One region of the Micromonospora sp. DT15 genome, then DNA from elsewhere that is predicted to be linked to it. Evidence: riboswitches for the same ligand, from Rfam matches in the RefSeq annotation. Region 1 holds a riboswitch; the other holds the start of a gene.
The links. A riboswitch is a leader RNA that binds a small molecule or an ion and turns the genes downstream of it on or off. The one in region 1 is predicted to bind S-adenosylmethionine.
Positions count from the first base shown of each region.

Region 2: linked by a shared signal. The riboswitch ahead of ACLQ3F_RS29625 (hypothetical protein) and the one ahead of ACLQ3F_RS24470 (aminotransferase class V-fold PLP-dependent enzyme) in region 1 are both predicted to bind S-adenosylmethionine.

Region 1 covers NZ_JBNCKJ010000011.1:278,021-282,428, forward strand. Annotated here, with positions in the region: gene ACLQ3F_RS24460 (HD domain-containing protein) at 1-108, opposite strand, end outside; gene ACLQ3F_RS24465 (FUSC family protein) at 215-1,450, shown strand; gene ACLQ3F_RS24470 (aminotransferase class V-fold PLP-dependent enzyme) at 1,475-2,734, opposite strand; SAM riboswitch class IV at 2,781-2,901, opposite strand; gene ACLQ3F_RS24475 (PrsW family intramembrane metalloprotease) at 2,925-4,408, shown strand, end outside.
Region 2 covers NZ_JBNCKJ010000017.1:38,624-43,031, forward strand. Annotated here, with positions in the region: partial or broken gene ACLQ3F_RS29615 (DUF6308 family protein) at 1-255, opposite strand, end outside; gene ACLQ3F_RS29620 (hypothetical protein) at 834-1,286, opposite strand; gene ACLQ3F_RS29625 (hypothetical protein) at 1,448-2,050, opposite strand; SAM riboswitch class IV at 2,079-2,199, opposite strand; gene ACLQ3F_RS29630 (hypothetical protein) at 2,265-2,447, shown strand; gene ACLQ3F_RS29635 (DEAD/DEAH box helicase) at 3,229-4,408, shown strand, end outside.

The DNA of each region.
Region 1 (4,408 bases):
CTCCCGCCAGCGGGCGATCAACTGCTCGCCGGCCCTGGTGGTCTCCGGATCGGGCCTCGCGCCGGCACCCCGGGCCGCCGCCCGCCACCGGTCCAACAGATCAACCACCGCCCGAGTCTGCCGCATCCGCCCGCGACGCGCGGGTAGGGAGGGTTCAGCGGGGCCACCACGGGTAGTCGCGCCCATGGCCGTGGCCCGGGACAAGCGACAGCCGATGGTGCGACGTACCGCGCTGCGCGACGGTTTGGTGGACATCGACGGCGCACGGATCGCCGAGGCCACCGAGCAACTGCGCCACCGCAGCCGGGCCACCCTGCACGATCGGCTGCACCGGGTACGGATGGCCGGCGGACTCGCGGTGCAGGCCGGGCTGGCCGCCGGGCTCGCGTACCTGATCTCGCACAAGGTGCTCGGCAACCCGCAACCGGTCTTCGCCCCGATCTCCGCGGTCGGCACCCTGGCCGCGTCGGTCGGTCAGCGGTTCCGCCGGACGGTGGAGCTGATCGTCGGGGTGGGGGTTGGGGTTTTCGTCGGCGACCTCCTGATCTACCTGCTCGGCACCGGGGCGTGGCAGCTCGGCCTGGTGGTCACCGTGGCGATCCTGCTCACCATCTTCGCCGGAGCGAGCGTGGCCATCGTCATCCAGGCGGCGGCCACGGCGGTGCTGATCGTGACGCTGAGCCCGTCGACCCAGAACCTGGAGATCCCCCGCTTCGTCGACGCGTTCCTCGGCGGTGGGATCGCGCTGCTGGTCACGGCGGTGCTGCTGCCACTGAACCCACTCCGGGTGATCAACCGGGCGGCCCGCCCCGCCCTGGACCTGCTCGCCGCCCAGCTCGACGCCACCGCCGACGGGCTGCGCAACCGGGACCGCGCCACCATCCAGGCCGCACTGGAGAGGCTGCGCAACAACAAGGAGGAGCTGGCCACGCTGGGCGAGGCGATCGAGGGGGCGAAGGAGACCGCCACTCTCTCCCCGGCCCGCTGGCACCGCCGCGACGAACTGACCCACTACGCCGAGGCGGCCGACCCGATCGACCGGGCGATGCGCAACAGCGGCACCCTGATCCGCCGGTCCGTCACGCTGGTCGAGGACGAGGAACCGGTACCCGATCCGATGCCGGACGCGATCGGTCACCTCGCCGAGTCGGTCCGGCTGCTCAAGCACGAGTTCGCCGCCGGTGAGGAGCCGGAGGAGGCCCGGGAGCGGTCGCTGCGGGCGGTCAGCGAGGCCGGCCGGGCGTACGGCGCAGGGGTGGGGTTCTCCGGAAGCGTGGTGATCGCCCAGATCCGGACGACAGCGAGCGACCTGCTTGTCGCCTCCGGCATCGAGCAGGAGGAGGCGAACCGGTGGATCCGCACCGCCTTCGGGGAGCAGGAGCGCCCGGTCGGTGAGCCCGCCGAGCCCGGCGAGACGCCGAAGCCACCCACCGCCCCGCCGGTCGGCTGAGCGGAAACGACCGCCGGGCGGACCTCAGGCCAGCTCGGCCAGGGCCGCGAGCAGCCGGTCCACCTCGGCGGCCGTGCTGCCCAACCCGATGCTGGCCCGCAGCGCGGTGGGCGGCAGGTCCCGGCGGCCGGTACGCCCCGCCGCCTCGCCGAGCAGACGCCGGGCCAGCGGGTGGGCACAGAACAACCCGTCCCGTACGCCGATGTGGTGCTCGGCGGCCAGCCGGGTGGCCACCTCGGTGGAGTCCCAGCCGGCGACCACGAATGAGACGATGCCGACCCGGGGCGCGTCCGGGCCGAAGGTGCGCAGCTCGACGACGTGCGGCAGGGCGGCGAGGCCGGTCCGGAGCCGGGCCAGCAGGGCCTGCTCGTGGGCGGCCAGCGCGCTCTGGTCCGCCTCGTCGAGCGCCCTGCACACCGCCGCCAGCGCGACCGCTCCGAGCAGATTCGGGGTGCCGCCCTCGTGTCGGGCCGGGCCGGTCGCCCAGGTCACGTCGTGGGTAGCCGGCCCGACGTGGCTGGTGGCACCACCGCCGGCCAGGTAGGGCGGGGCGGCGTCCAGCCAGTCGCCGCGACCGATCAGCACGCCCGCGCCGAACGGCGCGTACAGCTTATGGCCGGACACGGCCAGGTAGTCGACGTCCAGCGCGAGCAGGTCGACCGGGGCGTGCGGGGCGAGCTGCGCGGCGTCGAGCACGATCCGGGCACCGTGCCGGTGCGCCACCCGCGCCAGTTCGGCGACCGGCCACCGCTCACCCGTCACGTTGCTCGCACCGGTAACCGCTACCAGCACCGGCAACGCCGGGCTGCTGCCCCGGCGCAGCTCGGTGAGGGCGGCGGCGAGATCGCGTACCGCCCCGTCGGGGTCGCTGGGCACCGGCAGCCGCACCGACCCGCGCGGCCAGGGCAGCAGGTTGGCGTGGTGTTCGCCAGCGAACGTGACCACTGTGGTGCCGGCCGGCACGGCCCGTGCCAGCAGGTTGAGCGCGTCGGTGGTGTTGCGGGTGAAGATCACATGATCGTCGGCGCGAGCGCCGAAGAAGTCCCCGATCGTCTGCCGGGCCTGCTCGTACGCGAGGGTGCAGCGCCGCGACAGCGCTCCCGCCCCGCGATGCACGCTGGCGTACCAGGGCAGCAGCTCTGCCACCGCGTCGGCGGCGACCCGCGCGCACGGCGCACTGGCCGCGTAGTCCAGGTTGATCTCGCCGGGCACACCGAGGACGTCGAGCGACGCGGACGGCACGGTGGGCAGGCTGGGCAGCGAGGGTACGAGAGTGACGGACACGCCGGAACCTCCGGGGTCAGGGACCCCGGGTGCGACATCGGGACGGGGTCCGCGCTTGCCCAGCACACCGATCGGGCTGGGCCCGGTCATCACCCGGGGCACCCCACCGCGAACTCGACGAGGGTTGCCGGCCAGCAAGCCGGGGCTTGACGCTGGCGCTCGTGACCTGCCGGCAGCATAGCGGCTGCCGATGCGACCGAACCAGCCGGCGGCGGATGGCTACGCTGACCGCATGGCCGACACCCCGCCCGGTTCACCGCTGCCGCCTGCGCCCGCCTCCCCGCCCGCGCCCGCCGGCCCGCCCATGGGTGAGACGCCGCGAATGCCGCTGCGCCGACTGGGCTGGCGGCGGTTCCTGGTGCTGGCCGGGGTGGTGCTGTTGATCGCGGCGTGCGCGGTCTTCATGGTCTTCACGCTCGGCCAGTCGCTCGGTGCGCAGGCCCTGCTGATCGGGGTGGTCGCCGCCATTCTGCCGGTGCCGGTGCTGGTCGGCTGCTTCCTCTGGCTGGACCGGTACGAACCGGAGCCGCTGAAGTATCTGATCTTCTGCTTCGCCTGGGGGGCGTTCGTCTCCACCGCCGCCTCGCTCACCGTGAACGACTTCGCGGCCAACCGCTTCGCCGACTGGGGCCTGCCGTCGGCGCTCACCGGGGTGCTGGTGGCGCCGTTCATCGAAGAGCTGACCAAGGCGCTGGGCCCGATCCTGCTGCTGGTGTTCCGCCGCCGCGAGTGGTCGGGGATCACCGACGGCCTGGTCTACTGCGGGCTCGCCGCGGTCGGCTTCGCGATGGTGGAGAACATCCTCTACCTGGGCGGCTTGGGCTACGCGTCCGGCGCCGACCGGTACGGCCCGGCCACCGGCATCCAGCAGGTCATCGCGATCTTCATCCTGCGGATCCTGCTGTTCGGTTTCGCCCATCCCCTTTTCACCTCGATGACCGGTGTCGGGTTGGGTATCGCCTCCCGGACGGCGGACCGGCGCATCCGGGTGCTCGCCCCGATCGCCGGCCTGCTGCTGGCGATGATGCTGCACGGCACGTGGAACCTGCTGCCCACGCTGACCCAGGCCACCGGCGAGGCCATGATCATGCTGTACGGCTTCCTGGGCCTCATGGTGCCGGTCTTCTTCGGCACCGTGGGGCTGGCGCTGTGGCTGCGCGCCTGGGAGGGGCGACTCACCGAGCGGGTCCTGCCCGACTACGTACGCGCCGGCTGGCTCAGCCCGCCCGAGGTGGCCGCCCTGAGCAGTCTCGGCCGGCGGCACGCAGCCCGCAGTTGGGCGCGGCGGGTGGCCGGCGACGCCGGGGTGCGGGCGATGCGGGGTTACCAGTCCGCCGCCACCCGGCTGGCCCTGCTGCGCGACGGGGCGCTGCGCGGCCTGGACCGCAAACCCGCCGACCAGGAGCGGACCGCCCGCGAGGAGCGGGAACTGCTGGACGCGATCACCGGATACCGGTCGTTCTTCGTGGGTCGGGACCCGCAGGCCCCGGCGGGGGTCTGGGACGGCAGCCGCTACCACCTGCGCTTCCCGGACGGCACCGAGCGCGCGGTGGACGCGCCGGACGAGCCGGTGGTGCCGATCCCGGTGGTGCTGGCTCCCGCCCCGGCTCCCATGGGTTACGCCCCGCCCGGCCGGCCCAGCCTGCGCCCGGCCTCCCCCTGGCCGCCAACGCA
Region 2 (4,408 bases), on a different contig from region 1:
GCCGTCAAGCAGCTCCCTGCCGACGGCGAACGGAACTTGGACGTTGAGCGCCTCCACCGCATAGAGATCATCGACGGTGATCCTGTCGCGGGTCTCGACACGATCGCCGCCACCCGCGAAGGACTCGAACCACTGCCCGGTGTACGCCCCGGGCGTGAAGTAGGCCCCACGATGGCCCACGCCTTCACGACGAACGATGTCAATCAATCTATCCGGCACTGGCAGATAATACTGAGCACTGGCGCTCAGTCGCATCCGCCGCCGCAGTCGGAGAAGAGCTGGGACGTTCGCGCGGCTGACGGCACGTTGTTGCAGATCAAGTGCCGCGTCATTGAGCCCGGCAGCCGGCGTACCCACGTCTTCTCACCGTTTCGGAGCTGGAGCTTCGATGCTTGCGTGTTTGTTACCTTGAGTAGCGTCACCTACGACATCGAGCAGGCTGTCGAGGTGCCGGTAGACCAGGTCAGGGCAGCTGCCCGAACGAGCTCCTGGGTCGCCGGCCATCGGGTATCCCTGAGTCAGGTCCGCGTTGGCCTTGATAACGCAGTCGATGTGACTGACCGTCTTCGGGAGGCCTATGGTGCAGAGGAGCGATCGGAGTAGAGACAGCGATCTGACGTCTCCTAGCACCGCAATGATCTGCTGCGGATCGCGTGCCATGCAATGTCCGGTCTTACAGACTGGACGGCATGAGCCCGGGGTCCTTCAGCTTGATCACGATGGACGCCCTGCCATGAGGCCTGCATCGAAGCACTGACATGTCCACGCAGTGATGTCCAGCTGCGTGAAGCAGAGAACAGAATAGTTGCAGGAAGCCTGGTGAGGCGTGCTAGTCACGGTGCGTCAGGATTACCCGGGACATCGTGGCACTGTCCGACTCCGTCAACTGCCCAGCAGGCCCGGGCAACGAGTTGATGGTTGGCTTCGCTGCCTGCGGCCGGCCCGGTGAACCGGGAGATCCCCACGCTGTCGCCGCTTTGGGAGTAACCCAGCGTGCGCGTCAGTTCGTGGACCGCGTGCCGGAGTGGGGGAATGCGCGCGCCGAGCAGTGCCAAGCGCAGATCCGGACGGGGATGTACCATGAAGCGCACCATCCAGTCGAAAGCCGAGCCGATGGTGCCAGGGTTCGCCTGGATCCCCGGCACGACAAGGGAGCCCACGGATTCCCGATACCGTGCCTGAAGGTCCTGCCAGCGGCCGAACCGCCCCTGAATGAACAACCTCGCTGGCGAGGCTCTGTTGCTCAATGCCACGGTCAGCGCCGGCCAACCACTAACGATGGTCATGCTTCGACCACCAGGCGCCGACGTCGCTGCCGGCCACTGTCCATCATGGCCGGATGCTGTCGAACGCCGCGAGTATCGAGCTGCCCGTCATCTCCCGACCGTCGAGGGAAGATGACCAACCGGCTGCTGTTTGCGATAACAGCAGCCGGCTGGACTGGCGGTCAACGAGCGGTGAACAGGAATTCGGTCTGCGCCTGTCGGAGGCCGCTGAGATCGCTGGGTACGGGCATGACGCCGTAGCGGTCGAAGGCGTCAACGCTCGCTCCAAGCGACGGCGGCGAGTGCCGCTGCCACTCGGCCAGCGGCACGCTCGAAGCAGTCAGGCGTAGTGGCTCGGCGAGCCGGGCGAACTCCACCTGCTGCCACTCGCGCAGCGTATTACCACGCCGCGCGAAAGCCACCAGCGAGGCGGCGACCACAGTGGTCGCAGCCGTCTGCGGCTGGATCACGTCGCCGTTCATGATCGAGTGTCGGCCCAGCGGCAGTGCGGCGCGGTGGCCGTACCGTTCTCCGACGACCTGCGAGACGTGTCGGCAGGTCCCGCAGGCCAGCCACGACCACCGGGTCCGGGTGGTCACCGTGTCCCGGACGCACAACACACACAGGTCGAGGTCACCGGCGAGGTCCTGGCCCTGCCACTGCTGCTCCCACTCCGGGGTACGTGGCTGGCAGCGGCACCACTGCTCGCGCGGAGCGCCGTCGCGGAGGTGCCCGCAGGTCAGGCAGACCGCGAAAGCAGTCAGGTCCAGCTCTTCGAATGGCACGATGAACTCGCTCTCCGGTGCCACGAGGCACCCGCTCTTGCCGTACCGCAGCTGGCGGTCGACCTGGTCTTCTCCCGGAGGCACCGTGCGCGGGTGGCGCGGTTGCCGGGTCAGCAAGCCGGGAGGCTTGACGCTGACCACTCTTGACGCCCAGGAAGCATAGAGATCATCGAGGCCGGGAGCAATCCCGCGGGGGAGACCTGAGCCAACGGTGGTGGCGGAACTATCCGTCGGCGGCGAGTCGGAGCCGGGCAAGCAGATCGGCGAGTTCCCGGGTCAGCTCATGATCTGGGCCGTAGACGCCGCACAGGTCGTCGTGCAGCGGTTGAACCTCGTCTACGCCCTCGCCGATCTACTTCTTGATCGACCGATCCATCTGTACGGCCATCGCTCGTGACGGGGGTGTGGACGACTAGGTCCGCCGCCCGGTGGTCTGCAACCTCATCCGCGACGCCCTTGAGTACACCTGCCACGAGCGGAACCTGACCCGTCTCGCTCTTGAACAGCGGCTGCAGGACTACTGGAAGCGGATCGCGCCGTGCGTCGCCGGCCGGCCCATGCGCCACCAACTACTGGTCCTGCCCGTCTACGCCGGCGCCGGGGCAACTTCGAGGGCGTGCACCGTATGGCACGGCTTGTGCCGGGCCAGGCATCACCACACGTACGGACTGGCACCAACGGTCGCTGAACTTCGTGGCTGGCACGGAGATGTAGCTATGCTGCTGCACCGACTCCAGCAGCCCGGCACCAACATCTCGCCGCTCCTGTGACGCGATTCCATGATGGGCCTCTCGGGTGAACAACACCGGATCCGGTTAACGCGTGGCACAGCAACCTCGATTAGTGGTTCCTCCAATCGGGCGACGGTGCGGACGACCTTGGCAGCCTTGGTTCGGCCGACCAGGCACCCAATTGGTGGTGACCGCTGCTCACCTTGTGCTGATGGCCGCTCACTTGCATAGTCGCTCTACGGCTGCCTGCCGAGTTCTAGAGGGGAAGAACGTGTCAGAGCCACTTGAGTTTCTCCGCGACCGGGAACCCACCTGGGCGCTGCACGCCACGCCGACCGCCTGTGAAGTCCGCGCCCTGATCGAGCAGAGCACAAGAGGTCATTTCGGGACGGCGGCTTGGCTCTCCGGGGATGCCGTCCCGACCGGTCGCCAGCCTCAAATCGACACGTGGCCAAGCAAAGGGTCGCCTCGGCGATGACCACCTCTTCAACTGATGACGCCACGTTCGGCTATTTCCCGGATCACGAGCGAATCGATGTCGCGCTCGATCGAGGTCGCTTTACACGTGCGCTCGTCCTGGACACACCCGTTCGGTCGCTTGCCGACCAGGTGAGCGAGTGCCGGTTGTTGTGGCAGCCGGAAGTGGAACTTCCCGAGGGCATCTACTGGTTCCAAGCGGTTGACGGTGGCCCGATCGTCCTGCAGGTCGCAGCCGGTGCCGCGCCAGGCGGCGGGATTGTGGTGTCCCCGTACGGCCTTGAGCCTGAGCATCCTCTGCTCGCCGCCTGGGCCTGGGCGGAGGAGTTGTGGCACAAGGCTGTGACGGTCCCCGCGCCGCTATTCACGGTAAATGATGCCGCCCTGACTCATCCCGGGGGCGCGGACGTGGTAGTGCGCGACCGCAAGTTTCTCCGCGAGCACTGGACGTACACCGTGATGGTCGAAGGTCGGCAGCAGGACGTGGTGGAGCCCCGGCTGCGGCCGCGTCCGCAGGTCGAAGCCCCACCTACGTGGGTGACCCGTGAGCCAACGCCGGCGAGCAGGTTCGGTGCCACGCTCACGCGCGCGAAGCTGCTGGGCAAGTTCGCCAACACGCTCTTTTCTTTCCGCGCCACACGCACGACGTTCCGGCCCTACCAGTTCAAACCGGTGCTCAAGCTCCTGCAAACCGGCAAAGCGAGGTTGCTCATCGCCGACGAGGTGGGCCTCGGCAAGACCATCGAGGCAGGTCTCATCTGGACCGAGCTTGAGGCTCGCGGAGAGGCAGACCGAGTCCTGATCGTCTGCCCGTCGAGTCTCCTCGGCAAGTGGAAGGAGGAGATGGAGGACCGCTTCGAGTTCGAGCTCACGGAGCTCGACAGCGGGGCCCTCAAGTCCTTCCTCGAACGCCACCAGCAAAACCGGCTGCCTACTCGCCAGGCCTACATCTGCAGTCTCGAACGCCTGCGTACCTGGGGCGGACTGGAGGACTTGCAGGCCGTGCCGCCCGAGTTCGACCTGGTGATCGTCGATGAGGCGCACGCCATGCGCAACCAGGACACCAAGAGCTACGCGCTCGGCACGGAGCTCGCGGATTGGGCTGCGAACCTGGTCTTTCTCACCGCGACGCCGATCAACCTCCACGAGC